2 regions of the Bradyrhizobium sp. HKCCYLS1011 genome follow, and region 1 is predicted to be linked to the other one. Evidence: riboswitches for the same ligand, from Rfam matches in the RefSeq annotation. Region 1 holds a riboswitch; the other holds the start of a gene.

Region 1 (15,779 bases):
TCACCGATGAAGACCAGGTCCGCGAGCGCCGACCGCGCGCAGCCCTTGGCGCAGCCAGAGACGTGCAGCGTGCCGGAAAAGCCGGTGCGCTCGGCCATGTCGGCCAACACGCGCGCATGCTGGCGCGTCGCGAGCGTCGTGGAGCTGCAGCATCCGACGCCCGAACAGGCGTCGATGCGCGTCAACGGATCGGCGTCATCGACGATGAAACCAGACCCGCGCGCGAAAGCGAGCAGATGCTCGCCATCCGCGCGGTTTACAATCCCTGCATAGAACGTTCGCCACGGCGAGAGGCGCAGTTCGGCAATGCCAAGGCGGGCCAATTCGCCGGCGAGTTCCGACGTGACCTCGCTATCAAGACGGCCAAAGACCGCTCCGAGGCCAACTGCATAAGTACCGTTGGCGAACGCGATCAGGCCACGCGCTTGCGAGCCGACCTGCCTGACATTCGCGATCGAACGATCAAGCGGCCGCAAGCCAAGCTCGGCGCGAATGACCGCGACCGCCTCGGATGGCAACGCGCGCGCCCGGCCGGTCGGACTCTGCTTCAGGATGGCGAGCGCGAGCCGAACGGCAATCGCGTCGGCGTCCGCAGCAGCCGTTGCGCCAAGCCATTCGAGCCCGTCCGGACCGTCAAGTCCGATTGCGATCGATGCGTCACCACAAGCGACCAGGTGGATATCAGCCTCGAGCTGCAGCAACGGAAGACGTCCGCCACCGTCGAGCAAGAAGCCGAATTTGCCCGGCAGCCGCCGTACCCCTGCATCAGCCGCCAACCGGCGTTCGAGCGCGCGCGCAAGCGGACGCATGTCGAGGATTTCAGTCGGATCAAGCCCGGCCAACGGATTGACGGCGACGTTCCTGATCGCCTCCCCTTCGGCATCATCGTCGAGCAGATCGAGCGACGCCAGCACGCTCCACAAGGGTGCAAGCGTCTCGGCGGTCACCCCGCGAAGCTGCAGATTGGCACGCCGCGTCAGGTCGATCTGGCCGTTGCCGAACCGGGCAGCCGCATCGGCCAGCGCTGCGAGCGCGCCAAGCGGCACGCTGCCGGCATGCGGCCTGACGCGCACGACGAGACCGTCCCCGCTCTGCATCGGCCGTCGTGCGCCGGGACACCATCCCTTGATGGCGACGGAGCCCGTCATGTCTTCACCTCCGCGCGGCTCGCGCGTGCCGCGATCGCAGCGAGCTCATCCGCGACAGCATTGCGGCGCGGAACCCACAATCTGCGGCGTCGCGCGTCTTCCAGGCGCGAGACGATGGAAGCCACTGCCGCCGGATTACGATCCAGCATCGCCTCACACACGGACGCGTTGCTCAGCAGGGCCGCGTGAGTCAGCTCGAACAGATGGCCAGGCACGGTGTCCGAGGTGGCTGCAAAAGCATAGAGCGCGTCCACGCCCTGCGCGATCTCGGCGACGCCGCGATAGCCATGCGCGAGCATGCCGGAAATCCAGCGCGGATTGGTGAGCCGCCCGCGCACCACGCGCGCGATCTCCTCGGATATCGCGCGCGCCTTTGGCGCGTCGGGCCGGCTGGTGTCGAGATGCAAGAGCGCTGGCGAGGCGCCCAGCGCGGCTGCCGCGGCCGCGAAGCCACCGGCGAAATCGGCAACCTCCTCGCCATCGAGCAGATCGCGCTCGCGGTCATCCTGCGGATGCACCAGCGCATCAGCGCTGCGGACGCGGTCGCGGAAGGCTGCCTCGTCTTGCGCAGCCTCATGCGCACCGCCGAAACTGTGGCTTGCAGCTGCGAGGTAGGCTTCGCCCAGTTGCTCGCGGTTCTCCCACGCCGTTCCGAGGACAAGGCTCGCAGTCACGGCACCGTAAGTGCCGGGAGCGCCGCCGAACACCCGCGCCAGGCTGTCGCCGCGCCGCTTCGCCGCTGCGAGCGGATTGTCGGCATCATCTTCATCGCGGGCCGCGACCGTCTGCACGGCGAGATCGAACAGCGCGATCTGCGCTTCGAAGATGTCGCGAAACAGGCCCGAGATGCGCAAGGTCACATCGATGCGCGGCCGATCCAACGCAGCCAGCGGCAGCACGTCGATGCCGGTGACGCGGTTGGAATTGAGGTCCCAGCGCGGTCGCGCACCGAGATAGGCCAGCGCCTGCGCGAGATCATCGCCACCGGTGCGCAGCGAGGCCGAGGCCCAGAGGTCGAGCACCAGCGCGCGCGGATACTCGCCATGGTCCTGCAAATAGCGGCGGATCACCTCGTCGGCGGCGCGGGCGCCGACCACGGCGGCCGTGCGGGTCGGAATCGCGCGCGGATCGATCGCGGTGAGATTGCGCCCGGTCGGCAGCACGTCGAGCCGGCCGCGGCTCGGCGCCCCCGCAGGGCCCGCCGCCACGCGCCGGCCATCGAGTGCGGCGAGCAGCGCTGCGCATTCGGCGCGTGCGCTGTCGCGGATCGCCAGATCGATCCGGCTGCGATCATGCTCTCCACCGGCGGAGGCGATGGCATCACCGAGCAGTCCGATTGCAGCGTCATCCGGCGCACGGCCGAACACGTGCAGACGGTCGCGCACCGCGAGCTCCTTGATGTCGCAGAGCTGCGCATCGAGCTTCGCGATCGCCTCGCGTCCGCTTGCACCCTGCTCCAGGCCGCAATCCGCAGCCAGACCATTGGCCCAGGCGCGCGCGACGATCTCGTCCTCCAGCAGGCTCACACGGCGCTTATCGAGCCCATCGGCTTCGGCGTATTCCTCGACCAGGCCTTCGAGTTCGAGCAGCGGACCGTGCAAGCCGGCCTGCGACAGCGGCGGCGTCAGATGGCCGAGCGTCACCGCGCCAAGCCTGCGCTTGGCCTGCATCGCTTCGCCCGGATTGTTGACGATGAAGGGATAGATCACCGGCAGCGGTCCAAGCACGGCCTCCGGCCAGCAACTCTGCGATAGCGCCAGCGCCTTGCCGGGCAGCCATTCCAGCGTCCCATGGGCACCAAGATGCACCAGCGCGTCGATCCGCTCGGCTTCGCGCAGATGCGCGTAGAGCGCGACATAGGCATGGCGCGGCGGCACTGTGGTGTCGTGATAGCCCGCCTTGCGATCGGTGTGCGCCCCGCGATCGGGCTGCAGCAGAATCAGGGCATTGCCGGCGCGCAGCACCGGGAAGCGGAAGGCGCCATCGACAAAGGCCGGATCGGACTCGGGCGCGCCCCAGCCTTGCGCAAGTTCGCGCGGCAAATCGTCCGGCAAGGCCGCGAGAGTCTGCTGATAGATCGCGATGGGCACGGCAAGCTCGGCGGCCTCGCCTCTCAGCAAGGCTTCGATGTCGGCCGCGCTGGGAAGCGCCGCCCCGAGATCATAGCTCTGCTCGGCGAGAAGGCGGGTGATCTCGGCCGCGCTTTGCGATGTATCGAGGCCGACGGCATAGCCGCGGCGGCCGCCGCGCGCCGGATAATCCGACAGCATCAGCGCGAGCCGGCGCTTTGCAGCCGGCGTGGACCGCAAACGGCACCAGCCCGCCGCGAGTCGCGCGACGAAAGCGATGCGATCGGGCTGCGGCACGTAGCTGATAGCCCCGAATTCGAGCCGCTCGTCGAGGGGCGCTTCGCCCTTGAACGCGATGGTGCGCGCGAGCAGCCGCCCGTCGAGCTCCGGCAGCACCACGTTCATGGCGAGGTCGGTCGGCGACAGGCCGCGTGCCGATGCGGCCCAGGCCTGCTCGCTGCTTTGGGCTTGAACGATCTGCAGCACCGGCACATCGGCAACATCGAGCGCGGTGGTGCCATCCTCGCGCAACGCCGAGAATGCGGTGGCATTGAGCACGACGGAGGGCCGTCGTGCCGCGACCAACCGCTCCAATCCGTCCGCAACATCAGGGTCCTTCAGGCTGGTCACGGCGACGGCGACAGATGCAAGCCCCTCAGCTTCAAGCGCGACTTGCAGGGCTGCGATGGCCGCGGTGTCGGCGGCGAGCAGGCTCGCGCGATAGAACACGATCAGGGCGCAGGGACTGGTGTCGCGGGTAAGGCACAGCTCCTCGGTCGCAACGGCGCCGCGGCCAGCGACGAATCCGACGACAGAGCCGATTGCGACAGGCTCGGCGAATGCTGTCGGACGTCCGAGCAGCGAGTTCAGATAGCGCAACGCCTCGCGCGCATTGGCCACGCCGCCCTCGTGCAAATAGCCATAGAGTCGCGCAGTGACGTCGAGCGGCAAAGTGGAGAGCGCATCCAGGCGCTCGTCCGTGCGATCATCGCCGGGGAGAACAGCAAGCAGGATGCCTCGGCTCCGGCACAGTGCGGCAAGGCGCTCCAGCCCGTAGCGCCAATAATCGAGACCGCCGAGGCAACGCACGACGACGGCACGCGCCGCCACGACGACGCGGTCGAGATATAGATCGACCGACATCGGGTGCTTGAGCCGCTTGAGGCTGGCAAGCCGCAAGCTCGGCAACTCTTCTGCGCCTGCCCGCCATGCCTCGGCCAATGCCGAGAGATCGCTGTCAGAAAACGACAGCACCACGATGTCCGCGGGCGACTGCGCGAGATCCACGGCCTGTTCGAGGTCGTCGAGCGCGGCACCTGATGTCGCCAGGAGATGCATCGGCCTCGCCTAGCCTGCGACCAGGCTCTTGATCGCGGCCACGTCGAGGCCGCGCTCGCCAATGAAGACCAGCCGTCCCTGGCGCTCCTCGCCGGCGCGCCAGGGCCGCTCGAACTGATGCTGAATGCGATTGCCGACCGCCTGGATCAGGAGCCGCAGTGGCTTGCCCGCAACCTCGACAAAGCCTTTGACGCGCAGCACGTCATGCGCGCCCACAGCATCGGCGATACGGGCCAGGAGCGCCTCGGGCGAGGCCTGCGCCGGCACGTCCAGAACAAAGCTTTCGAAATCATCGTGGTCGTGCTCGGCTTCGTTGTCGTGATGCGAGGGGCGCGCCGCAAGATCGCCTTCCGCTGCAGCACCCAGCCCAAGCAGCACAGAGGCCGACAGCTTGCCGTGCTCGGATGCGATCACCTTGACCGCGCGCTGCACCTTTGTCGCGATCTCGGAGCTGACGGTCTTTCGCTCAACATCCGTCATCAGATCGCTCTTGTTCACGACGACCAGATCGGCGCAGAGCAATTGATCCTCGAACACCTCCTCGAGCGGATTGTCGTGGTCGAGCGACGTGTCCGCCGCGCGCTGTGCGGCGAGCGCCTCCGGATCGTCGGCAAAGCGGCCGGCAACGACGGCCGGCCCGTCCACGACAGCGACAACGCCATCGACGGTGACGCGGGTCGCGATCTCCGGCCAGTTGAACGCCTGCACCAACGGCTTCGGCAGCGCGAGGCCGGAGGTCTCGATCACGATATGCTCGGGCGGCTCCTTCTGATCGAGCAGGCTCTTCAGCGCCGGCACGAAATCGTCGGCGACTGTGCAGCACAGGCAACCGTTCGACAGTTCGACGATACGATCCTCGGGGCAATCCGGCACGCCGCAGCCCTTGAGGATATCGCCATCGATCCCGACATCGCCGAACTCATTGACGATGATGGCGAGCCGGCGGCCGTTCGCGGTCTCGATCAGGTTGCGCACCAGCGTAGTCTTGCCGGCGCCGAGGAAGCCGGTGACGATGGTGCACGGTGTCTTTGCAAAAGATTTCATGGCAGCGAAGCCTCTTCGGATGAGCGCGGCAGCGGCGGCACGCGCGCGATCGTGTTCTTTCTGACGTATTCGGGCCGCTCCCGCCACGGCGGGAGCCCGGCCTCATGGCGCTGATGCAGCCGGGCAAAAGCCAGCACATCATCGGCATGAGCGTCCGGATCGAGCGCGCCGACGATATAGGTCCATTTGCCGGGCGCGGTGACCGCGACCGTGCAGGAGCGATTGCAGTTCGAGAGGCATTCGACCGGCACGACGGTCACTCCGTCGCGCCGCTCGCCAGCAACGGCATGGATCGCCTCGAGCAACCGCGCGCCCGCGCGCGGCTCCTCACTGGACACAGGCTCCGCAGTCTGCGTCTTGCAGGTGACGCAGACGAACAGTGTCGTCGCGTCAGGGGATGTATTGGTCATCAACTAGCCAGCCAGACCGGCAGCCATGGCAGCCGCAGCGCCACCGACCAACATAATGGCCGCGCCCGCGGTCCGCACCGCGACAGATCCGAACGACACGCCGCGCGCAGCCACGAAGCGAGTGGCTGCGAACGCGCCTGCGGCGATCAGGCTCTGGATCACCAGCAGCCCGGCGAGATAAGCGCCCAGCGGCGTGTTTTCCGCGCCGACGATCGATTCACCCAGCGCATAGCCATGCACGAGGCCGGTGAGCGCGAACAGGATCGCGACCAGCAGCACGCCGAAGCCGCTGCGGAGAACGATCAACAGGCCGATCGCGGCTGTCGACAGTCCGACCAGCAGCTCCGCGGCCGGCATGTCCGCGCGCGCCACATGCAGCATCACGCCTGCGATCATCGCCGTCGTGAAGGCCAGCACCGGCGCAAAGCCGCGGCCGATCAGCGCCGCAATGATGCCGGCGCCGATGATGGCCGCGAAATGATCGAGCCCGATCACGGGATGGCCGAGGCCGGAGAGCAGGCCCTGCGCAAAGGTCTGCGGCAGCTTGCCGCCCATCATGTGATGCGCTGACGCGGGATCAGCGGCGACCAGCGCCAAAGCTGCAACTGCAAACGCAATGCGAATGGGATATCTCATGGCCGTCTCCGTCGATGCCCGAACCGGATGGGTTCGTGCGATACGCTGCGCCCGACGGCATCCCGGACTGCCCCCGGGATCAGAACCCTGCATCGCGACTCCCCGCGCGACGGGTCGGCCAACAGCAATGTCGACGGCAGGTCTCCTGGCTCTCGGGTCGCCGCGCGAGACCACCTTCCCGGTTTCCCAGTGGTCATAAGGCCTCGCACTCGCCGATTACAGTTGCGGGGGCAGCCGCGGCCTGGGGCTTGCACCCGCACCGCGTTCCCTAAATCTCTCCTTTCGGAGAACCGTCATCTGTTAGATACGGGATTGGGACAAAGCCCGTCAATCGGAATCCTGACCTCATGCCGCCCTCCCCGCCCAACCCAGCCCTGCCGCGCCTGACCCTGGTGCTGGGCGGTGCCCGTTCCGGCAAGAGCCGCTACGCGGAAGGATTGATTACGGCCGCCGAACCGCCGTGGGTCTATATTGCTACAGCCCAGGCCTTCGACGCCGAAATGACCGCGCGCATCGCTGAGCACAAAGCGCGTCGCGCCGAGGGATGGACGACGATCGAGGCGCCTCTCGATCTTGCAGCGGCGATTGTGGCAAATGGCGGTGCCAAGACGCCGGTTCTGATCGACTGCCTCACGCTCTGGCTCAGCAATGTCATGCTGGCCGGCCGCGACGTTGCCGCGGCTTGCGGTGAGCTCGTCGATGCAATAGCCCAGGCGAAGGGGCCGATCGTCGCCGTCTCCAATGAGGTCGGGCTTGGCATCGTGCCTGACAACGCGCTGGCGCGTGCGTTTCGCGATGCGCAGGGCCGCCTCAACCAGGACATCGCGGCACTGGCCGATCGCGTCATCCTGATGGCAGCGGGCCTGCCGCTGACATTGAAATAGCGCATCGAGAGGATATCAGAATGAGTGAAAGCAACGAGGATGCGCGTCACAAGTCCAAGATGGAGAACCGCAAGGCGATCCAGGACGCCGAGGTCGCATCAAAGACCATCGAGAAGGGTCTGTTGATCGTTCACACCGGCAAGGGCAAGGGCAAATCAACCGCAGCCTGGGGCTTGATGCTGCGCGCGCTCGGCCGTGGCTTCCGCATCGGCGTGGTGCAGTTCGGCAAGGGCGCGTGGGAGACCGGCGAGCGCAAGGCGATCGAAAAGTTCGGCGACCAGGTCTCGTGGCATACGCTTGGCGAAGGCTTCACCTGGGAAACCCAGGATCGCGCCCGCGATGTCGCTGCGGCCGAGCGCGCCTGGGCCAAGGCGAAGGAGCTGATGGCGGATCCTTCCATCGGGCTCGTGATTCTCGATGAGCTCAACATCGCGCTGCGCTACGATCATCTGCCGATTGCCGAGCTCGTGGAAAGGTTGCGTGCGCGCCGTCCCGACCTGCACGTCGTCGTCACCGGCCGAAATGCTAAGCCGGAGTTGATCGATGCCGCCGATCTCGTCACCGAGATGAACCTGGTGAAGCACCATTTCGCTGCCGGCGTGAAGGCGCAGGAAGGCATCGAGTTCTAAGCCCATGGTCGCGCGCGCCATCATGTTTCAGGGCACCGGCTCCGACGTCGGCAAGTCGCTGATCGTCGCAGGCCTTGCGCGCGCGCTGACATTGCGCGGGCTCAAGGTGGCGCCGTTCAAGCCGCAGAACATGTCGAACAATGCAGCCGTGACCGCCGATGGCGGTGAGATCGGCCGCGCTCAGGCGCTGCAGGCGCGCGCGGCGAAGCGCCCGACGTCCGTCCATATGAACCCGGTGCTGTTGAAGCCGCAGAGCGAGATCGGATCGCAGGTTGTGGTGCAGGGCCGCGTGATCGGCAACGCCAAGGCGTCGGCCTATCAGGCCATGAAGCCGCAATTGATGATTGCGGTGCTCGACAGTTTTTCACATCTCGCTGACGACGCTGATATCGTGCTGGTCGAAGGGGCAGGCTCGGCGTCGGAGATCAACCTTCGCGCCGGCGACATCGCCAATATGGGCTTTGCCCGCGCCGCGAACCTACCCGTCGTGCTGATCGGCGACATCGATCGTGGCGGAGTCATCGCCAGTTTGGTTGGCACCAAGGCCGTGCTAGCAGCCGAGGATGCCGCGCTGATCGCAGGCTTTCTCGTCAACAAGTTCCGCGGCGATCCCGCATTGTTTGCGAGCGGGATGGCTGACATCGCGGCACGGACCGGCTGGCAGGCGCTGGGGCTCGTGCCGCATTTCAATGAGGCGCAACGGCTGCCGGCTGAGGATGCACTCGGACTGCCGTCGCGCGACCGATCGGGAGAAGGCGGCCTGCCCAAGATCGTCGTGCTCGCCTACCCGCGAATCTCCAACTTCGATGAATTCGACCCGCTACGGCTGGAAGCCGGTATCGAGCTGCAGTTTCTGCGTCCAGGCGAGCCAATCCCCGGAGACTCCGCCATCATCATTCTGCCGGGGTCGAAGGCGACCATCGCCGATCTGGCTGCCCTGCAGCAGACCGGCTGGGATATCGATCTCGCCGCCCACATCCGCCGTGGCGGACGGGTGCTCGGGATCTGCGGCGGCTATCAGATGCTGGGCCAGATCATCAGCGACCCCGATGGCCGCGAGGGGCCGGCCGGCATGGTCCCCGGGCTCGGCCTGCTCGACGTGGCGACGGTGCTGACCTCGGACAAGGCGCTGCGTGAGGTCGGCGGCTCACTGCACGACGGCGACACGCGCTTTCGCGGCTATGAGATGCATATCGGCCTAACCACCGGCGCTGACACCATCAGGCCATTCCTGACCTTCGATGATGGCCGCAGCGACGGCGCGGTCGATGCCAGCGGCCGTGTCGCGGGGTGCTATGTGCACGGGTTGTTCAGCGACGATGGCCTGCGCAAGCGATGGCTGGAGACGCTCGGTGCCGTATCGACGGTGGCGGATTATGACGCCGAGGTCGAGGCCACGCTCGACGCCCTTGCCGCGCATCTTGAACGGCACCTCGATATCGACCGCATTCTGGAATTGGCACGCCGGTCCACGCTCTCGGTCACCGCCAGATAGAGATCACCGCAACCAGCGCAGCAACAACAACCAGCGCCTGAACGGCGCAGGCGGCTCGGTAGAGCCGCAGTGCGCGCCTGATATCGCTCGCCTTGGCATCCGCCCTCCCCTCGCCCATCCAGGCGTCTTCGACAATCTCACCGTGATAGACCCGCGGGCCGGCCAGCCGCAGGCGGAGCGCGCCGGCCATCGCGGCTTCCGGCCAGCCAGCATTGGGCGAGCGGTGCTTGTGCGCGTCACGCCAGACCGCGGATATCGCATCGCGCGCTGACGCGCGGGGGATGGCAATGGCCGCAAGCGCCAGCCACAGCGCTGAGAGCCGCGAGGCCGGCAGATTGATGAGATCGTCGAGCCGCGCGGCCGCCCAGCCGAAGGCGCGGTGACGCTCCGACAGATGGCCGATCATGCTGTCGGCGGTATTGGTGGCCTTGTAGATCAGCATGCCCGGCAGGCTGCCGATGGCGAGCCAGAACAGCGGCGCGACTACGCCGTCGGAGAAATTCTCGGCCAGGCTCTCGATCGCGGCACGCGCCACACCCGCTTCGTCGAGGCTTTCAGGGTCGCGGCCGACGATCATCGACACGGCGCGACGGCCGCCGACGAGGCCCTCCTTCTCAAGCGCTGAGGCGACCGCCGAGACATGCTGACCAAGACTGCGCTGTGCCAGCAGACTGCTGGCGAGGAGCCCTAAGACGCCGGTCGCGAATGGTTCAGGCAATGCCAAGCGCGCCGCTGCCGTGAGCCCCAGCCCAATGGATGCAGCCGCCATGATGAGCAGGAGTACCAACGCGGCGCCCCAGAGGCGACGGAGGGTGAATGAGTCCGATGCGCGGTTCCAGTGCCGGTCCGCCCATGCTATCAGCGCGCCGATCCACATCACGGGATGGCCGATGCGGCGCACCAGCGCTTGCGGGTAGCCGAACAGCGCCTCAATGATCAACGCAGCGAGCGCAACGGCGAGAAACATCGAGCTCCAATCGAAGGCCTGATATGAACGACAGAGCGACTAGCACGCCAGGAACCGCATCGGAAGCGGTCGTTCACGGCGGCAATATCGACGAGGTCAGTCGGCTTTATCCTGACGCGCCCAAGCCCTGGATCGATCTGTCGACCGGGATCAATCCGATCCCCTATCCTGTCCCGCCGCTTTCCGCCGATGCCTGGTCGCGATTGCCGACCAAGGCGGACGAACAAGCCTTGTTGGCCGCGGCCGCTCATCGCTATGGCGTACGCGCGCTGAATAGCATCGTCGCCGCGCCCGGCACACAAGCTCTGCTGCAGATCATCCCTCGCCTGCGTCCATCCGGCTCCGTTGCAGTGCTCGCACCGACCTATGAGGAGCACGCGTTATGCTGGCGCAGTTGCGGACACAAGGTTCGCCTTGTCGACAAAATCGATGCACTGGCAGAGGCCGACGTCGCCGTGGTCGTCAATCCCAACAATCCGACCGGACGATTGCTTCCGCGCGCCACGCTTCACGCACTCGGCGCGGTGCTCGCGGGCCGCAATGGCCTGCTGGTCGTGGATGAAGCTTTTGCTGATTTGTGTCCCGTGCGGGCAAGCCTGACTTCCAATCTTCCGCCGGCGACCCTCGTGCTGCGCTCCTTCGGCAAGACTTACGGACTCGCAGGGGTAAGACTTGGCTTTGCCATTACCTCCGTCGACATGGCCGATCGGCTGCATCGCGCGCTGGGCCCATGGGCTGTCTCGGGGCCAGCGCTTGCGATCGGAACCGCAGCTTTAGGCGACGATCGGTGGCTGGAACAAGCACGCGCGCGCTTGACGCTTGACGGCCAACGCCTCGATGCGTTGCTGAGCGCTGCAGGTTGTACACCGCTGAGTTCCGGGTCTGTAACCCTCTGTGGGTCGCCTCTGTTCAGGCTGGTTGAGAGCATGAGCGCCGCAGATCTCGCCGACCGGCTCGCGCGGCATGGCATTCATGTCCGGCGATTTTCATATAACCCAGCGTGGCTGCGCTTCGGCCTGCCCGGCTGCGAGCAGGAATGGCAGCGCCTTACGGATGCGCTGGCTACGCGCTGAGCGCGCAGGCGAACAGCAGCAAGGTCTCCGTCACCTCGACGCTGGCGCCGAGGCCATCGCCGGTGATGCCACCGAGCCGCGATTGCCAATAGAGCGCGATCGCCGGGATCACAATGACGGCGAGGAGCGTCGGGCGCGCGCCGAACATGGCGAGAACAACGAGCGCCAGAGCCCAGACTCCGATCATCAACCAGCCGACACTGTTTGCGACGCTTGCACCGAGCCCCGGCTTCAACGATAGGAGCAGCCTGCTCCAGAGCAAGGTGCCCCAGCGCGCCCAAGCCGGAATAACAAGCAGTGCCCACGGCGCGAGCGTCGGCGGCAATTGCGCAATCAGCACGAGTTTCGCCGCGATCTGCAGCGCGATCGCGACCACGGCAAAATTGCCGGCATGAGGATCGCCCAGCACATCGATGAAGCGATCGGGCTTGCCGTGCGACGCGCCGAATGCATCGGCGACGTCGCCGAGCCCATCGAGATGCAGCGCCCCGGTGATCCAGATCCAGGCCGCGAGCACAGCCAGCGCGATCACCCAAGGATCATTGCCGCGGAGGATGCGGGCGATCAACGCCAGGCAGATACCGATAACGACTCCGACCGCAGGAAAGTAGATCGCCGCACGCGCGAGATCGCCTGCCTCAGCATCCTTGATGCGAGGCGTCGGCAGCCGTGTCAGGAACTGCAGCGCGATCCAGAATTCACGCAGGCTCATGGCTGGGTGATCTCGACGAGTTCGCCCCAGAGCGCGCCGTCCTCGCCGCGCCCGACCTCGAGCGTGATACGCGTGGCGGGCTTGATGCGCAAACTCCACAGCGATTGCAGCGGCCAACCTAAGATGAGCGACAGCGTTGCACGAATCGCCCCGCCATGGGTGACGACGAGCACCGGAGAGAGCTCGGGATTCGCGGTCAGCCGATCGAGCGCGCGCCGGACGCGGTGCCGGAGGCTGGTCCAGCTTTCACCCTCAGGTGCGGTGAACGCAGCGGGGTCCGCGTAGAAAGCCTCAAGCAAGGCGGCATCGCCGGGCTCTGTCGCGATCTCGCAACGCTCGCGGCCGTCCCACCGACCAAAATCGAGCTCGCGCCAATCCGGATCGATCTGTAGCAGTATGGCCATTCGCCGCGAACAATCCTCGGCAGCGGAGCGCGCCCGCGCCAGCGGCGAGCTTACGATGAGCTTCCAATCTCGATCTTTCGTCTGCGCGGCAAATTGTTGCCAGCCGGTCTGGCTCAGGGGAGGATCGGTGCGGCCATCGAGATAGCCATCGCGGCCGGTGTCGCCATGCCGCAGGAGATCGATGCGCATCAGCTCGTGCGGCCCGACACGGCGGCCTCGGCGAAGGTCGCCATCCCATTATGGAGCTCACAGGCCAGCCGCAGCAGCGGCAGCGCGGCGGCCGCACCGGAGGCCTCACCGAGCCGCAAATCGAGGTCGATCAGCGACCGCGCACCGAGGGCGTCCAGCACGATCCCATGACCGCGTTCCGCCGAGCGGTGCGAGAAGATCAGCCAGGGACGGCATGAGGAATTGAGCTTGACGGCAGCAAGGGCAGCCACCGACACGATGAAGCCGTCGATCAGAACCGGGATGCCCATTTGAGCAGCCGCAATGATCGCCCCGGTCATCGCCACGATCTCGAGCCCGCCGACGGTCGCGAGCACGGTCTGCACGGGGGTGCCGACCTCAAGTCCGTGCAGCACGAGCGCATCGGCGATCACGCGCGCCTTTCGCGATCGCCCTTCCCCGTCGAGCCCGGTGCCGCCGCCGACGATACCATCCGCGGCGCAGCCGAGCAGCGCCGCCGCAATGGCCGCAGCCGAGGTCGTGTTGCCGATTCCCATTTCGCCCAGAAGCACCAGGTGCGGTTTGCGTTCCGCCTGACGTGCGATCGCGCGCTGCCCGCAGGCAAGCGCAAACGCCACCTCTTCGGAGGTCAGTGCTGGCGCAATGCTGAAATCTCGTGCGCCAGCGCGGGGCTTATCGACGATCACGCCCGTGATCGGCTCCTCGCATAATGTGCCAGCATCGACGAGCTCGAGCGGACAGCCGAGCGTGCGCGCCAGCACCGAGATCGCGGCCCCGCCACCGGCAAAGTTGTGCAGCATCTGCACGGTAACTTCGGAGGGATAGGCCGAGACCCCACGGGCCGTGATGCCGTGATCGCCGGCAAACAGGATGATCGGGGCCCGATCCGCGCCCGGCCTATCGGTCGCCTGCAGCGCCGCAAGCTGGACGGCGACCTCCTCAAGCCGTCCGAGTGCACCCAGTGGCTTGGTCAGCTGTGACTGGCGCGCAAGCGCCGCCTCGCGATGGCCCTCCGAGGGAGCTGGACATCTCACATTAATCCAATCAGGCAACACGGCGACTTCCATGGCAAAGAATCGAACTGGCACGATTGCCATCGGCGCGGCGGCGTGACAAGCAGCGTTCATACCCGCTGATTTGAACGCGCCGGCCCCGATGGCACTTTATACTGTCATTTAAGTGTCATGGAATACGCCGACAGCTGGCCTCCCGACCCAACCTGGCAGACCCGCATGGATTACTTCCGACGCTTCACCTTCCTGTTCGCGGCTCCGGTGTTCGAGGCCGACGACCTCGCCGGCGTCCGCTTCAACCAGATCATCGAAGAAATCCAGCGCTCCGGCTTCGAGGTGGTGCGGGCGCGCAAGCTCGAGGATGCCGAGATCGCGGTGCAGACCGATGCAGCGATCGGCTGCATGGTGGTCGATTGGGGCAAGAAGGGCCTGGAAGGCAAGACCGCGGCGCTGATCAACCTGATGCGCCGGCGCGGCCTCGATTTTCCGATCATCCTGCTGATTCGTCGCAAGCGATTCGAGGATCTGCCGGTCGAGGTGCTCGACTTCATCGACGGCTATGTCTTCCTGTCGGAAGAGACCCCGCCCTTCATCGCCAAGAACCTGATCAGCCGGCTGAAGCAATATGCGGAGACGTTGAAGACGCCGTTCTTCGGCGCCCTGGTCGACTATGCCGAGGAAGGCAACCAGCTCTGGACCTGCCCGGGCCACAATGGCGGCGTGTTCTACAGCCGCAGCCCGATCGGGCGGGTGTTCGTCGAGCATCTCGGTGAAGCCGTCTTCCGCGACGACCTCGACAATTCCGTGCTCGACCTCGGCGACCTCCTGACCCATGAGGGGCCGGCATTGCGGGCGCAGAAGGAAGCGGCGCAGATCTTCGGTGCCGAAAAGACCTATTTCGTGCTGAACGGCACCTCGACCTCGAACAAAGTGGTGCTGGGCGCGCTGGTCACCGACGGCGATCTCGTGCTGTTCGACCGCAACAACCACAAGGCCGCTCATCACGGCGCGCTGCTGATCTCGGGCGGCATTCCAGTCTACATCCCGACGGTGCGCAATGCCTGGGGCCTGATCGGCCCGATGCGCTGGGACCTGCTCGACGAGGAGCATCTGCGCCAGCAGATCCGCAACAACCCGCTGGTCAAGGATCCCGACGCCTGGCGCAAGGAGCGCCCGTTCCGTGTCGCGGTGGTCGAGCAGTGCACCTATGACGGCTCGATCCACAGCGCCGAGATGATCTTGAAGCGCATCGGCCACCTCTGCGAGTACATCATGTTCGACGAGGCCTGGGCGGGGTTCATGAAATTCCACCCGCTCTATGCCGGCCGTTTCGCCATGGGCCTGTCGGAGTTGGGACCGGATGCGCCGGGTATCATCGCCACGCAATCGACCCACAAGCAGCTCGCGAGCTTCTCCCAGGCCTCGCAAATCCACATCAAGGATCGTCACATCAAGGGCCAGCGCCGGCGGGTCGAGCACCGGCGCTTCAACGAAAGCTTCATGCAGCACGCCTCGACCTCGCCGTTCTACCCGCTGTTCGCCTCGCTCGATGTCGGCGCGCAGATGATGAAGGGCCGTTCCGGCGAGGTGCTGTGGGACGACACGATCCGGCTCGGCATCGAATTGCGCAAGAAGATCCGGGCGATGCGCCGGGAATTTGAGGAGAAGGAAAAGGATCCGGCGCGGCGCTGGTTCTTCGAGCCTTTCGTGCCGGACCGCGTGGCGCTTCCGGATGCCGCAAGCCCCGGCGGCGTCCATGACGTCGCCT
Region 2 (15,779 bases), 120 kb from region 1:
TGCCTCGATCCCGCGCGAGGATTGCTGGCCGACCTGCACCGGATTGGTGTTGGTGGGGTCTGTTGGGTCGCGTGCGAGCAGATTACTCTTGACGATCTGATAGCCGGCGAGCGTCCACTCGCCGCGCCCACCCCAAAACGATTGCTTGACGCCGATCTCGACCTGCTTGCCGGTCGACAGGTCGAAATTGCGATTCACCGCCGGCATGGTGATCAGATTGCTGACCGGATCGACCGCGACCGAATACTGGCCGTAGAGCGCCAGATCCTTGATCGGCGTGTAGACGGCACCGGCGCGCCAGCTGGTGGCGTGATAGGTCTTCTCGAAGCTGTTGGCGGGGTTGACCTGGTCGGTGCGGGCGATGGTCGGCTCGTCCTGCCGGATGCCGCCGATCAGCGACAGCTGGTCGGTCAGCGCCAGGCGGTTCTCGGCGAATACGCCATACTGGTTGGTCGTGCTGCTGAAGCCAGGCTTCGTCTTGTCCGGGCTGCTGAAGACGCCGGGCTCGGAGCCGTCAAGCGGCACCGACGAGCTGCCGCCATAGGGCGAGTTGTTCGTATGGGTGAAGCTGATGTTGTTGACGTCGAACCCAGCCACGAATTCATTGACCATGCCGAAGAGATGGCCGCGGAAGGTCGCGTCCATGCGATCACCGACCTGGCGCTGGTCGTGGAAGATCTCGATGTAGTCACTGCGGTCGACGAGGCCGGTCGTGGAATTGTAGCTGTAGCTCTCGACATCCTTCCAGTGCCGCCGGCTGCTGAGATAATAGAGCGCATTGCGGATCGTGACGCCGTCGGCGACCCGCCATTCGGTCTTCACCTGATTCCAGCTGTCCTGATAACGGATGTTGCTGTCGGCGACGTTGTAGTTGTCGAAGCGCAGCGCCTCCAGCAGCCGGCCGTTGACCAGCGGCGTGCCGAAATAACGCGAGGGCTTGCGGTCACCATCATCCGTGGAGATGGTCCAGGTGACGTCCTCGTTCTGCTTCACCTGGATCGCGGCATGCAGCTCGACATTCGACATCTTGTCGCGGTCAACCCAGCCGTCGGAGGCATTGGCGGTGGCGGTGATGCGATAGGCGACGTCCTTGCTGACGGGGCCGCCGCTGTCCACGGCGATACGCCGGGTCATGTTGCTGTCGAACGAGACTTCGGCCTGGTTGCTATGGACCCACAGCGGCAGCTTCGAGATCACATTGACGGCGCCGCCGATCGCACCTTCGCCATAGAGGACCGATGCCGAGCCGCGCAGCACCTCGATACGCTCCGACGACCAGGTGTCGTAGGGAAAGGTCAGCGTGCCGGAGCCGACATAGAGCCGCGTGCCGTCATACAGCGTCATCACCGACCCATTGCCGGTGAAGCCGCGCGTATTGAATGAGAGGCTGCCATTGCCGGGCGCCGGGCTCGCGGTGAAGCCTGTGGCGTTCTGGGTCACGGCGTCGATGACGTTCTGCTGACCGCGCTCGGCCATGGTCTCGGCCGTGATGACATCGACGCTCGCCGGAGTCTGCAGGCGGCTCAGGCCGAAACGGCTTCCCGTCGATGTGGTGCCGGTGAGGTTGAGCGTCGGCGCGGCGAAGGCTGGAGCGCCGGGCGCAGTAGCGGAAGCAGCAGGTGGCGCTGCAGTCACGCGAGCAGCGTTGCGCTGCTGATGGGTCCGCGCAGGACGCGGGGTGTCGCTGCGCGCCGCGCGGCGCGCCCGCGACGACACCGGCGCAGTCACCTCCACGGGCTCGAGCATGTGGCTGGGCGGCGCACTTTGCGCCGGGCTTTCGGAAGAGCAAAACAGGCAGGACAGCGCGACAGAGGAGAGAAAAAAGCGGCATCGCTTGGATGCGGCAGAGACGGCTGAGATCATCGACGGACTCGCGGCAACGTGGCACGTCACCGCAAACCAAGCCGCTCCCGCTCAAGACGCGGCAATACGGCTTCCACCAGGACACCCCGCCCGATGTGCTCGCGTGTGACCACGACTGACGGCAGGTCTCCTGGCTCGCGGGTCACCGCCTATCGCCGCCTTCCCGGGCAAGAAAAGAACCCAGTGGCATCCGGCAAAGGCTCGCCGCTTACAGTTGCGGGGGCAGCCGCGGCATCGGGTCTCCCCCACCGCGTTCCCGTTTAATCCTCGATGAGGAACCGTCCGGATCAGGTAAGGACAAAGTCCGGAGAGCGTCAACGCCCAACCGTGCGCCGCTTCGACGCTGCTTGGTGATCTCACCAAGAATTAGTCTAGCGGCCAGCCACCGCCTGCTTCACGCCCTTGATCTGCGGCAGGCTCCCGGTCGTATCCGGCTCGGGGCGAGCCAGATCCTTCGCGTCAGGCGATTTGCCGGTGGCATCGGGGAAACGCGCCCGCATGTCACGCAGGAAGCCGTCGAGCGTATCGACGCTCGCCGCCATCTTGGCGATCTGGGCGAATTCGGCGCTGGAGCCCGACGCGGGCTTGCTGGCGACGTCGAAGGCGAGCTTGTCGGCCTCGCCGGTCATCAGCGGCGCATATTTCTCGCGGAAACGTGCCAGGCCGATCGCATCATCGGCGAGCGCATAGCCGACGACGGCGCGGAGGATGTCGCCACGCTCGGCCGGATTGAGCGGCCGGAAGTCGCGCCAGCGATCGCCGTAATAGAGCTCGATCTGTTCGGACGCCTCGCGCCAGCGCCGCGAGGCCCAATAGATGTCGGAGCGCAGCCTGATCGCCTCGCGGCCCGCGATGTTGGTGATGATGTCGAGCGCGAGATCATAGCGGCCGATATCGCTGTTCGCCCTCGCCTCGAGCAGCAGCCGCTGCTGCCGCAGCTCGCCGGCGAGATCGGCGATGCGGGTGGTGCGCAGCGCCTCGATGGCGCGCTCCGGCTTGCGGTTGGTCAGATAGACCATCGCCAGGCGGGCGGCGACCTGGGCGCGCGCGGCCCCCTCGAGCCGGTGGTCGATCTGGTACTGCAACAACTCGGCCGCCTGGTCCAACAGATCGATTCCAACCAGCCGGTCGGCGAGCTTGCGGATCATCTCGTCGCCGCGCCGGCCGATCGGGGTCAATTCGCGGAAGTCGTAGAAGATGCTCAGCGCATCGACCGGCGGCATGTCGTCGGCCTTGCCGGCGAGGAACAGCTGCGAGAACAGCGTCGAGGCCGAATCCTGCGCACTGCGCGCGACTTCCGAATTGGGCATCAGCCGCGTCGCCATCCGCGCCGCGCCAAGCGAGTCGGCATAGCGCCCGGTCTCGTTGTAGAGCTGCGCCATCATCTGCAGGGTCTGCACCTCGACCGCATCGCCGCGCCAGACCGCCTGCAGGCCCTCGAGCTGGTTCAGCGCCTCGTCCGGCTTGATCTCGTTCCGCTTCTGCAGGAGCCTGATCTCCAGCAGCTTGGCTTCCGCGCCGGCGGCCCGGTCGTTCGAGGCGACCGCAAACCGGTACTCGTCGAGCGCATCCTTCTCCTGCGCCATCGCCTCCGCGAGCCGGCCGCGCAGCACCGCCACCGCGGGCTGCATGTCGGCGGGAACGCCGATCACCTCGAGCTCGGCGCGCCGCTTGGCGGCGCCAGCATAATCCTTGATCTCGAGCGATGCCTTCATCGCATCGGTGGTCACTACGCGCTGCAGTTCGAGCGGCAGCGAGGCGATCGCGAACTCGACGTTCTTGAACTTCTCACGCGCGTCGGCAAATCGGCCCTGACGTGCATAAGCGAGCCCCTTCCACATCTGCGCATCGAAATTGTTGCCGATCGACGGGCTGGCCAGGTCCTTCAGGCCCTGGTCCGGCCGCCCCATCAGGATGCTCGAGACCGCGTGGATCATCTGCATCGCGGTTTCGTCGGTGCGGGGGTCGCCGTCCGAGATCATCAGATTGGTGACGCCCCTCGCCTCCGGATACATCGCGCGCGCCATGTAGAAGCGCGCCAGCGCCAGCCGCGCCTGGGCACGCTGCTCCGGCTCGGCCGTGGCGGACGCCTTGATCAGCGCATCCAGCCGCGCAGTGAAGGGCTGCGTCTGGTTCTGCCGCCATTCGTCGATGTCGAACATCGGCCGCACCGCGGTCGCCGCGCGCTCCGGCGCATAGCCAATCGCGGACAGGGTCAGCCCGCCCGGCCGGCCCAGAATGACCTTGTCGGGCGCGATCTCGACCGCGACGTCGTCAGAGTTCGGGCGGACGGCAATGCCGTGGATGGAATCGAGCAGCGACAGGTCGACAAAATCCTGCCGCTTGATGAAGCCGCGGATTGGCGGCGGCGCAGTGACAACGAGCAGCGTGTCGCCGGCATCCGGATCGGTCAGCCGGTGCAACAGGCCGGGACCGGGATTGGCGAGCGGTACCATCACATTGGCGAGCGCGGGATCGGTTACGTTGCGCATCACCGTCAACGGCTGCTGCGTGGTCTGGCCCTTGTCGGCGAAGGACAGCGTCCAGCTCCGGCCCTTGCCGTCGTCGCTGCTCAAGGAGTGCATCTGCGGCCGGTTGAGGCGGATGCGGATCGCCTGACCCTTGTCGAGCGGCACCCGGTTGACCTCGCCGATGACAGCGCCTCCCTTGGCGCGGATGGGCTCGACGTCGAGCGGCCTAGTCGAATCGAACACCATCCATACCGTGTCGCCGCGGCGGAACAGCGCGGCCGGTGTGGGCTGATCGAAGTCGAAGGTCATGCGCAGCCCCTCGCTGTCGCGCAGCGCCGTGATCTTCGCCGAGCTGCCGGCGCTGTCAACGGATGAGCCGGCCGCGGCCGCCGGTTTGGCGGGTGTCGGCGCCATTGCATCCGGCTTGATCGAATCCGGTTTGGCCGCCTCCATCTTGGCCGTATCGACCTTCGGTGGCTCCGTCTTCTGAGCCTCCGCTTTCGCTGGCTCTGGCTTGGTCGCTTCGGCCTTCGCCGCTTCAGTTTTCACGGCCTCAGACTTGGACGGCTCAGACTTGACAGGCTCAGCTTTCGCCGCATCCGGCTGCGGGCTCGGCGCCGCAGCGGGCGGCTTTGGCGAGGTTTCCGCCATCACCGGCGCAGCTGCCATCTGAGCAGCCGCCGGCTCGGCGGCAGCCGGAGGGGTGCCTTGCGTCTTGGCCTGCGCGTTCATCTCGCGCGCGATCGTCTCCGAGGTGGGCGGCACGATTGCCGGCAGCAACTCGGCCTTCTTCTCCGCAGGCGCAGCATTGGCTGCTGCGGATTTTGCAGCCGGTAAAGCGTCCGGCAATACCGCCGTCGGGCCCTTCGGCTTGTCCGGCTGCACATAGGAGACGTCGATATTGTAGGTCTTCTCATCGCGGAACGCGCGCACATCGACATCGCCGATCAACCCGATCTCGACCGTCGTCTTGGCGACCTCCATCTTCTGCGTGATCGCCGCGACATTGGGCGGTGATACGATCTTGGCATCGGCCAGGTCGAAGGTCAGGGGCGCGCTGAAGAACAGCGACAGCTTCTGCTCGTTCATCACCGAGGACACGCCGACGCCATCGGGGACCTCGAACACGAAGCGGACGAAGGTCGGCTGCACCAGCGCACGGACGCGGATCGGCGGACGCTTCTTCGACTCCTGTTCGGCGCGCTGCAGGCGCAGCGCCTTCTCGGCCGCGCGGGCCCGTTCGGCCAATTCGCGCACGACTTCGGCCGGCAGCGGCGGCGGCGCGCCGGTCCAGCTGTCGGGCAGCAGATCGATGAAAACACGTTCGCCGGCGACCATGGTGTTGACCTGCACCTTGCGCGACAGCGATAGGCGCAGCGCCGAACCGTCGGGATCGCCGCGGCCTCCGGAGATGTAGTCGGGTGCGGACTCGACCCAGCGGTCGATCGGGATATTGGCCGGCTTATCGAAGCGGATCAGAAGGATCGACCCCGCGGTGGTCACTTCGGTGCCGACATCCTCGGTGAATTTGAGCACCAGCCGGGCATAGCCGTTGGCGGCCGAAAGGCTCGCCTCTCCCGACACGGGCTGGGCACGTGCCGCCGTCGACACGGCCACGCCGCAAAGGATGGCCACGAGCAGCGCGAGCAGCCGCGCGCGGGGCTGCGACCACAATCCAACGGGAGCCGTGCGCACCATGGGTCAGCTACTTCCAGTTCGAAATCCGCAACGCGACGGACAGGCCACTGATCACGCCATTTCGACACTAGCGATCGGCGTTTAAGGGCCCGTTAAGCATCAGCTTCAATTGCTCTTCGCCGGCAGCATCTTGCCTTCGATCTTCGGCAGCTCGGCGCTGGCCTCGGACGATTTGTCAGCGCCGGCGCGCCGCGCCAGCTCGACCGTCAGCCGCTCGGCGGCCTCCGGCATCATCAGCCCCATGATGTCCGACATCTTGCGCGGCGCGATCTGCGATGCGATCTCGATCAGGACCGACATTTCGAGCCGGTCGAACACCTTGGCCGCGTCCTTCGGCTTCATGCCTTCATACATCGTCACGATGCTCTTGAAGCGCGCGCTGTCGGCCTCGTTCTTCTGGCTGGTGACCGCCGAGATCCGCTGCTCGATCGCCTTCATCTCCTCGGTCTTGGCCTGGATGCGCTGCTCGGCCGCGCGCAACAGGCTTTCGCGAATGTCGATCTCGCGCGCTCGTGCGTCGAGCTCCTGACGACGCGACTGCAGCCGCTCCAGGATCGCCTTCTCCGCAGGTGAGACGCTCTGCGGGTTCTCCTCCGGATGCAGCACCACGCCCTCCGGCTTGGTGTCCGGCGCGGCCGGCTTCGGCGGGTCCTCGGCCTTGGCTTCCTTCGGCGCACCGTGCGTCGCGCCGGTGATATCGGTCTCGTCACGGCCCGGGAAATTCAGGTTCTCCTGCGCCCATGACCGTTTGGTCGACTGCGGGTCGTAGTCGAACACATAGCCGCCGTCGATCACGAGGCCGGCGACCTTCAGCACCGCAAGGCTTGCGACGGCGATCAAGGCAACGGGAATGACGCGGATATTACGGAACGCTTTCATGCGGCCAGGCCACCGGACCTTCGACGTTCGGAGAAGGCCTGCGCCGCGGCGGCCACGGCGCGGGCACCGGAGACCCTCGCGGGCTCGGCCATCGCAGGAGCTGCCGGCGCAGGCTGGGGAGCGGCAACGGGCGCCGACTCGGCTTCAGCCGAGGTGGGACGCGCGGCATTGGCGATGCGCGACAGCCGCCGCACGATCGCGTCGCTCTCCGCAAGTTGTCGCCTCAACTGGTCCGACATCTGCGTGGCGGATGTGAGCTGGTTGCCGAGATTTTCGTTCACGTCGCGCACCGCAAGCTTGAGACCACCGATCGCACGTTCGGCAATTTCGGTCGCGGTGATCAGCTCCGCGATCACAGCCTTTAACGAATGCTCGTCGGCTTTCAAGCGCTTCAGCCGCGCATTCAACAACATGCAGTAAGCGATGGTCAGAACCAGGAGAACCGCGACCAGGCTTTCGATGATCAATCCGAGGGAGTGGTTCATTGTGCCTCCATCATCTTATTCTGGCCTTCCGAGCCTTCGAACATCGCAAGCGTAGTATGCGGCTTGCGCAAATTCTTGGTGACACGGATGGCGACGCGGTCGCCGACCCGTCCCATCCGCCCTTCGGTCAAGGTGGTGCTGCCGCACCGGATCGCGACCAGCGCGTCCGGGCGCATGTCGAGCGGCAGGGTGTCGCCGACCTTCAGCTGCATCAATTGCTTCAGTGGCACGTCGGCCTCGTAGAGCACGGCGTCGACGGCGATCTCGGCCTGCGAGATCTCGGTGGCGAAATGGCCCTCCCAGATCGGATCGCGGCCGAACTTCTCGCCCATGAACATCTGCAACAGCACCGGGCGGATCGGCTCGATGGTTGCATAGGGCAGCAGCAGTTCGACGTTACCGCCGCGATCTTCCATGTCGATGCGCAGCTTCACCAGGATCGCCGCATTGGCCGGGCGGCTGATCGCGGCAAAACGCGGATTGGTCTCGAGACGGTCGATGGTGAAGGTGACCGGAGACAGCGGCCGGAACGCCTGTTCGGCGTCCGCCAGCACCACCTCGATCAGTCGCTTCACCAGATTTGTCTCAATCGTGGTGTAGGGTCGCCCCTCGACGCGCATCTGGCTGGTGCCGCGCCGACCGCCCAGGAGCACGTCGATGATCGAATAGATCAGGGTGGAGTCGACGGTGGCGAGGCCGAAATTCTCCCACTCCTCGGCCTTGAAAACCGAGAGCACCGCCGGCAGCGGGATCGAGTTCATGTAGTCGCCAAACCGCACCGAAGTGATGCGGTCGAGCGTGACCTCGACGTTGTCGGAGGTAAAGTTGCGCAACGATGTCGTCATCAGCCGCACCAGGCGGTCGAAGACGATTTCGAGCATCGGCAGACGCTCGTAGGACACCATCGCCGAATCGATGATGGCGCGGATGCCGGAATGGTCGTCGAGACTGACCTCGCCGGCGGTGAAGCCGAGCAGGTTGTCGATCTCCTCCTGCGACAGCACCCGCTCGCCGCCGCCGTTCTTGGTGGTGCCGAAGTCGCGGCTGCCGTCTTCGACCATCTTGGCCCATTGCAGGGCCATGGATTCCGTCAATTCATTGGCTGCGGCCGCTTCGGCAGCCTCGGCAGGGTCCTCCGAATCGAGCGAGGCTTCCCATTGCGCGGCTATCGCATCTTGATCGACTGGATCGTTGCCCGCCATGATCTTAACTTCCGTCGCTTACTGGACCACGATTTCCTTGAACAACACCGCGTTGACCTGGTTGGGCGCCAGCGCGACGTTGACCCGCTTGGTGAGCTCTTCCTTGAGCCGGAACAGGCCGGCCGAGCCGTTGAGATCGCTGGGCCTGAGCTCACGAAGATAGGTCTGGAAGATGTCGCTGACGCGCGGCAGCGTCGGCTTGATCGCCTCGACCTGCTTCTCCTCCTTCACCTCGAGCACGACCTTGACCTTGAGATACTGGACGCGGTCGCCTGGATTGCCGACCAGGTTGACCAGCAGGTCCGGCACCTCGACGAAGGCCGGCGGCTTCGGCGGCGGCGCCGCTTCCGCGTGCTGTTCCTCGCTCTTGTGGCCGAAGAAGAAGAAATAGCCTGCCGCGCCCATGGCGAGAACCGCGAGCCCGGCGACCACAATGACGATCAGCTTGAACTTGCTTTTGGGAGCGGCTGCGCCTTCGGCTTCGCCTACAGCGCCTTCGTTCTCAGCCATGGCTTTCGGGTCCCTTCGGGAAATCGATCCGATGCCGCCAGAAAGCTCGATGACGCGAAACCAACACGCTCCCAGCGCACCTGCGCTTGTCGTGACTGAACGCTACGGTAGTAATGGTTAATGGAACCTTTCTTTTGCGTCGGCAGTGGGAAAAAGTTGCCGGGCAAACATGGTTGATGAGCGGTTATTGCCGGGCGTTTTGCCCAGCCTCAAAACGCCAACCGATTGATTTTTAATAAATTTCAGACTTGGCACGGTCTTCGCTCTCTTTGACGCGAACCCGCAAGGCTTGGGAGAGCTGACGCGGGTTCGAGATCACCCGTTAACGATCGCCTTGGGAGAGGCGCCGCTTTCGGGATTCGCTAAAAGGGGAGCTTGACCGATGGAGAATGCGCTTCTCGTCGGATTGTCGCGGCAGATGGTGCTGGAACGACAACTCGATGTCGTTGCCAACAACGTCGCCAACGTCAACAGCAACGGTTTCAAGGCCGATCAGCAGCTGTTCGAGGAATATCTCACCTCGGGCGCGCATGAAGACAATTTCCGCGGCGCCGACCGCCGGGTGTCCTATGTGCAGGACCGCGGCACCTATCGCGACTTCACCCAAGGCTCCCTGGAGCGCACCGGCAATGCATTCGACGTTGCGGTCGTGGGCGCGGGCTTCCTCACGGTGCAGACCGCGAACGGCGAGCGCTACACCCGCGACGGCGCCATGCACATGAACAATATCGGCCAGCTCGTCACCGCCAACGGCGACGCCGTGCTCGGCACCGGCGGCCCGATCGTGTTCCAGCCGACCGACCACGACATCAACATCTCGCCCGACGGCACCGTCACCGTGGTCGAGGGCAACAACCACACCGACTCGATCCGCGGCAAACTGCGCGTCGTCAGCTTCGCCGACCCGCAAGCCACGCAAAAGGAAGGCAGCAACCTCTACTCCGCCGCCAACGGCGCGGTCCCGCAGCAGGATGCGAAGTCGACCCTCCAGCAGGGCTACGTCGAGAAGTCGAACGTGAACGCGGTCGGCGAGATGAGCCACATGGTCGAAGTGATGCGCGCCTACCAGCAGATCGCCAGCATGCTGCAGAACCAGAGCGACCTGCGCAAGAACGCAATCGAGAAACTCGCCGACGTTCCGGCCTGATCCCAGAACTGAAGGAAACCTAACATGCAGGCGCTTCACACCGCTGCGACCGGAATGGCGGCACAGGAACTGAACGTTCAGGTGATCTCCAACAACATCGCCAACCTGCGCACCACGGGCTTCAAGAAGCAGACCGCGGCGTTCCAGGACCTGATCTACGAGCACGTCCGCCGCGTCGGCGCGCAGTCGTCCGACCAGGGCACGATCCTGCCGATCGGCATCGATCTCGGCGGCGGCGTGAAGACGGTGGGCACGCCGCGGTCGATGACCCAAGGCACGTTGTCGCAGACCGGCAACGATCTCGACCTCGCCGTTAGCGGCGAAGGCTTCTTCAAGATCCTGATGCCGGATGGCACCTTTCAGTACACCCGGGACGGAACGTTCCAGATGGACAATCAGGGCCGCATCGTCACCGCGCAGGGCAACCCGGTGCAGCCGACCATCACCATCCCGCAGAACGCCTCTGGCATCACCGTGAGCGCGCAGGGGCAGGTCTCGGTGACGCTGCCCGGCTCGACCACCTCGCAGATCATCGGCCAGATCCAGCTCACCCGCTTCATCAACAAAGCGGGCCTGCAGCCGGTCGGCAACAATCAGTTCACCGACACGCCCTCCTCCGGCCAGCCGCAAGATGGCATCGCCAACCAGGAAGGCTATGGCGGCATCACGCAGGGAAGCCTGGAGCAGGCCAATGTCGACGTGGTCAGCGAGATGAGTGACCTGATCGCCGCCCAGCGCGCCTATGAGATGAACGCCAAGGTCATCTCCGCCGCCGACCAGATGATGCAGTCCACCACCGCGCTATTCCGCTAAGGCAATAGGAGCCTGCCATGACGATCCGCACCGCGCGTCCGCTGCTGTTCGCCGCAGCCCTGCTGGTCTCGACCGCGCTTCCCGCTTTCGCTGGCGGCGCCGACGACCAGATCGCAGCCCCGGTGCTGCGCGCCACCGTCAACGTCAGCGGCGACATCGTGCGTGTCGGCGACCTCATCGACAATGCCGGCGCCGCGGCGCAGGTCGCGGTCTACCGCGCGCCCGATCTCGGCACCACCGGCGTGCTGCCGACCGCGCAGGTGATCGCGGTGCTCCGCGCCCACCAGGTGATCGGGGTCGACACCCGCAACATCAAGGAAGTGGCGGTGACGCGGCTCGCGCGCAGCCTCTCCAGCCACGACATCGAGCTCGCGGTGGCGCAGGCGCTCGAACATCGCTCCGGCCTTGGCGACGCCGCCAATATCAGCGTCAGCTTCGACCAGGCGGTGCAGGATTTGAAATTCGATGCCGCCATGAACGGCACGCTGGCTCCGACGGGCTCCCGCTTCGATCCGCGCACCGGCCGCTTCGATGTCAGTTTCGAGATCGCCGGCGGCAACGGCATTGCCCCGGTGCGGCTGCGCTATACCGGCTCGGCGATCGATACCGTCGAGGTCCCTGTGCTCACCCGCAACATCGACCGCAACGAGCTGCTCCGCTCCGGTGATCTCGTGATCGAACGCCGCCCGCGCGCGGAGCTCGGCGGTGCGGAAGCCGCCTCGCGCGAGTTGGCCGTCGGCATGCAGATGCGCCGTCCGGCGCGCGCCGGCCAGGCGCTGAAGGCCACCGATCTCGCCAAGCCCGACCTGGTGCAGCGCGAGCAGACCATCACGATCATCTACCAGACCGCCGGAATCTATCTCACCACCCGCGGCAAGGCGCTGGACAACGGCAGCGAGGGCGACGTCGTCAACGTGCTCAACCTGCAGTCCAAGCGCACCGTCACCGGCCGCGTCAGCGGCCGCGGCCAGGTCTCGGTCGACATCGCCGTGCCGAAGCCGGCGCAGACCGCCGAGGCCGACGTCACCGCCTCCGTTTCCGTCCCTGACCGACTGCCCTCCTCCGCCACACCGAAAGCCGAGTAAGTTTCATGTCGAAGTACACGTCTGATGCTCCATCCTACAGCGGCTTGCGACGCATCGCGCTGGTGTCGAGCTCCCTGCTCGTGCTGTCGGTGGCAAGCGGCTGCTCCTCGATCGATCGGCTGTCGCAGATCGGCGAGAAGCCGAAGCTGGCGGAGATCGAGAATCCGACCGCCCAGCCCGGCTACAAGCCGGTGCAGATGCCGATGCCGAAGCCCGAGGCGGTGTCCTATGCGCCGAACTCGCTGTGGCGCAACGGCTCACGTGCCTTCTTCAAGGACCAACGCGCGCATCAGGTCGGCGACCTGCTCACGGTGACGGTCAACATCACCGATCAGGCCAATTTCGCCAACGAGACCCAGCGCAGCCGCACGGGCAAGGAAGATTCGGGGATCACCGATTTCATCGGCTCGAAGACGATTACGCAGGCCAACAAGATCCTGCCCGGCCGCCTCCTCACCGAGGATTCCTCTTCGACCTCAGACGGCAAGGGCTCAATCCAGCGCTCGGAATCCTTGACCACCAGCGTCGCCGCCGTGGTCACGCAGGTGCTGCCGAACGGCAATCTCGTGGTCGAGGGCAAGCAGGAAATCCGGGTGAACTACGAGATCCGCGAGCTGATCGTGGCCGGCATCGTGCGGCCTGAGGACATCCAGAGCGACAACACCATCGACTCCACCAAGATCGCGCAGGCCCGCATCTCCTATGGCGGCCGCGGCCAGATCACCGACATCCAGCAGCCAAGATACGGGCAGCAGGTGATGGATATATTGCTACCATTCTAGCGAGGGCTTGAGGCCCAGGAAACGCAACTAACGGCCTCCTTCCGTCAGGGAGGCAGGACAGCAATGTCCCCTCTCCCGCTTGCGGGGGAGGGTCAGGGTGGGGACGCCCCGAGCGCGACGTCAGTTCTCAACAAGGACGACGGCCGCGACGCTCCCCTCCACATTAGCGAGCTCCCACATCGCTCGCCTGCGAACCTAGGCGCAGACGAGTGATGGTATACACGGCCTCCGGTAGCTCCCCTGCCGGAGGCCGTGTTCGTTTTGCGGGGGGGTCTTGCAAACGAATCGACGTCGGCGACCGCCTGAGCGTGAACTGCAGTGCCAGGGTCGAGCCCGGGCATAACGGCGAGCGCGCAAAAATCAGCGTACCCCTCGTCCCCTCACTCGAACCGTGCCTCCACGGTCCCCAGCCCGTCCAGCTCCATCCGCACCCGGTCGCCCGGCTTGAGCCAGATCGTCTTGACCAGGCTGCCGGTCAGCACCAGCTGCCCGGCCTCGAGCCCGTCGCCGCGCGAGGCGAGATGATTGGCGAGCCAGGCCAGCGCATGCAGCGGATGTCCCAGCACATCGGCGCCGGTGCCCTGCCCGGCCAACGCGTCGTTGATCAAGGCGCGGCCCTGTATCGCGGCGAGGTCCGCCACCGCATCACGCCCGACCGCCGGGCCGAGCACGCAACCGGCGGCAAAGAAATCATCGGCGACCAGGGTCGGTGCGCCCAATGTCTCCCATTGCACATAGCGGTCGTCGACGATCTCGATCGCCGGATGGCAGTCACCGATCGCGTCGGCGACGCGCTCGATGGTGAATGGCGCATCCAGTGGCAGCAGGTCTTGCGCGAGCCGCACCGCGATCTCGCATTCGACGCCGACCCGGACGAAGTCGGCCGCGCGCAGCGCTGCGCCCGACTCGTGGACACCGCGCGCGAACACCCCGCCGGCGCAGGGATGCGGAATGCGAAGATAATCCTGCATCACCTTGCTGGTGCAGCCGATCTTGTAGCCGGCGAAATCGCCGGCATGCTCGGCGAGCAGCCAGTGAACCTCATGCTGGATCTCATAACCCGCCGCCTCATCCTGCGGCTGAAGGTGAGGCGGCAGCGCCGCCAATGGAGTCCTCTCCTGGCGGGCGCGCACGATCAGTTGCGCGGCGGCCAAGACCTCGTCTGCTCCCATGGTCGTTCAACTCCCGCTGTCAGCCGCCCAAAGCGGTCTTTCAGAATTTATGGTGAACAGCTTGTTTATAAACGACTTTTATTGGCGCGTCTCATCCTGCGTTGCGGGCTCCTTCGTGTCGTGTTTGAAGCCCGCCGCGCTGTTCAGACGGCGCTTCAGCCGCATCACGGTTTCACCAGCCCGAGCTGCAGCAGGCTTTCGGCGGTGGCGACGATGATCTCCTCATTCGGCCGCGGGGTCCAGCCGAGCAGGCGGCGCGCCTTGTCGCCGCTGGCGCGCCGTCGGCGGCCGAGCATCGGCAGCATGCCGCGCATCTGCGGCACCACCAGCGCCAGCGCACGCGCCACCCAGTCCGGCATTTCCAGCCGCGGAACCCGGCGGCCGGCCTGTCCGAGATGTTGGCGCAACACGCGCGCGATCTCGACCATCGACATCGGCTCGCCCGCCACCGCCAGGAACCGCTCCCCCTTGGCCGCGGGATTTTCCATCGCCCGCAGATGCAGGTCGGCGACATCGCGCACATCGACCAGCCCGAAATAGATCCGCGGCGCCGCCGGCGTCCGGCCATCCAGCAGCGCCTGCACCAGCGTGATCGAGGCGGAGACATCGCGGCCGAGCGCCGGACCGAGCACTGCCACCGGATTGACGGTGGTAAGTTCCAGACCGCCGCCCTCGCGCGCGATGAAATCCCAGGCCGCCCGCTCCGCCAGCGCCTTGGATTTGACGTAGGGTTGCGCGTCATCGCTCTCGACATTGGTCCAGTCGTTCTCGTCGAACGGCGTCTCGCGGGAGGGATGGCCGTAACCGATGGCGGCAAAGGAGGAGGTCAGGACCAGCCTCTTGACCCCGGCATCCCGGGCGGCGCGCAGCACCCGCAGCGTCCCTTCCCTCGCCGGCACGACCAGCTCGTTCTCGTCTTTGGGCACGTGGGACGGCAGTGGCGAGGCGACGTGCAGGACGTAGTCGCAGCCTTTCACGGCCTCGGCCCACCCTGCATCCGCGGTCAGGTCAGCGGCGTGGAAGCTGAGCTCGGCGGTCGAGACCGCGCCGCCCTGCCGCAACATCGCCAGCACCTCATCCCGCCGCGTCAGGCTCCGCACGGTGGTACGGACCCGATGTCCGGCTGCCAGCAATTGCAAAATGCAATGCGCCCCGATGAAGCCCGAGCCGCCCGTGACCAAAACCTCGCTCATCGCGTCTCTCCTCGCTCCCGGCATCATGCCCAGCTCCTATGGCACCGGGATGTGAGCGCTTATCTCAGACGAGACAAGACGGATGGATTTCATGACCAGTATGGAAAACCAGACTACGGTAGCTCAGCCGACATCCGATGCAGGGTGCATGGCTTGCACGCCCGATCCCGCCCTGCTCGCGACGTTCCAGCACGCGATCCGGACGATCTCCGGCAAGTGGAAGCTGGAGATCCTGTTTTGCTTGATGGACGGGCCAATACGGTTCGGCGGGCTGCGCCGCGCGATCGGCGGAATCACCCAGCACATGCTGACGGCGCAGCTGCGCGAGCTCGAGCAGGATGGGCTCGTGCTGCGCACGGCGTTCACCGAGGTGCCGCTACGGGTGGAGTACCAGCTGACGGCTGCGGCCTACGGGCTGCTGCCGACCTTTCGCGCCATGCTCGCCTGGTCCGAGCAATATCGACGACCGGCCTGACGCC

What was found. Region 1 has a riboswitch for cobalamin ahead of ACQR1W_RS30290 (HupE/UreJ family protein). Riboswitches for the same ligand answer to the same signal wherever they lie in the genome.
Region 2: it holds a riboswitch for cobalamin, as region 1 does, so the genes downstream of both, ACQR1W_RS30820 (TonB-dependent receptor) here and ACQR1W_RS30290 (HupE/UreJ family protein) in region 1, are expected to answer to the same signal.

Annotation. Positions count from the first base shown of each region.
Region 1 is NZ_JBNPTT010000010.1:192,005-207,783, forward strand. Features, by position in the region: gene cobG (precorrin-3B synthase) at 1-1,148, opposite strand, end outside; gene cobN (cobaltochelatase subunit CobN) at 1,145-4,555, opposite strand; gene cobW (cobalamin biosynthesis protein CobW) at 4,565-5,599, opposite strand; gene ACQR1W_RS30285 (DUF1636 domain-containing protein) at 5,596-6,009, opposite strand; gene ACQR1W_RS30290 (HupE/UreJ family protein) at 6,013-6,645, opposite strand; cobalamin riboswitch at 6,764-6,955, opposite strand; gene cobU (bifunctional adenosylcobinamide kinase/adenosylcobinamide-phosphate guanylyltransferase) at 6,993-7,529, shown strand; gene cobO (cob(I)yrinic acid a,c-diamide adenosyltransferase) at 7,550-8,158, shown strand; gene ACQR1W_RS30305 (cobyric acid synthase) at 8,163-9,653, shown strand; gene cbiB (adenosylcobinamide-phosphate synthase CbiB) at 9,640-10,620, opposite strand; gene cobD (threonine-phosphate decarboxylase CobD) at 10,644-11,693, shown strand; gene cobS (adenosylcobinamide-GDP ribazoletransferase) at 11,683-12,405, opposite strand; gene ACQR1W_RS30325 (histidine phosphatase family protein) at 12,402-12,998, opposite strand; gene cobT (nicotinate-nucleotide--dimethylbenzimidazole phosphoribosyltransferase) at 12,998-14,053, opposite strand; gene ACQR1W_RS30335 (Orn/Lys/Arg decarboxylase N-terminal domain-containing protein) at 14,231-15,779, shown strand, end outside.
Region 2 is NZ_JBNPTT010000010.1:315,457-331,235, forward strand. Features, by position in the region: gene ACQR1W_RS30820 (TonB-dependent receptor) at 1-1,746, opposite strand, end outside; cobalamin riboswitch at 1,967-2,161, opposite strand; gene ACQR1W_RS30825 (tetratricopeptide repeat protein) at 2,235-6,032, opposite strand; gene ACQR1W_RS30830 (MotE family protein) at 6,138-6,911, opposite strand; gene ACQR1W_RS30835 (DUF6468 domain-containing protein) at 6,908-7,396, opposite strand; gene fliM (flagellar motor switch protein FliM) at 7,393-8,598, opposite strand; gene fliL (flagellar basal body-associated protein FliL) at 8,617-9,108, opposite strand; gene flgF (flagellar basal-body rod protein FlgF) at 9,491-10,255, shown strand; gene flgG (flagellar basal-body rod protein FlgG) at 10,280-11,068, shown strand; gene flgA (flagellar basal body P-ring formation chaperone FlgA) at 11,086-12,153, shown strand; gene flgH (flagellar basal body L-ring protein FlgH) at 12,159-12,935, shown strand; gene ACQR1W_RS30870 (2-keto-4-pentenoate hydratase) at 13,316-14,107, opposite strand; gene ACQR1W_RS30875 (SDR family oxidoreductase) at 14,272-15,300, opposite strand; gene ACQR1W_RS30880 (winged helix-turn-helix transcriptional regulator) at 15,383-15,775, shown strand.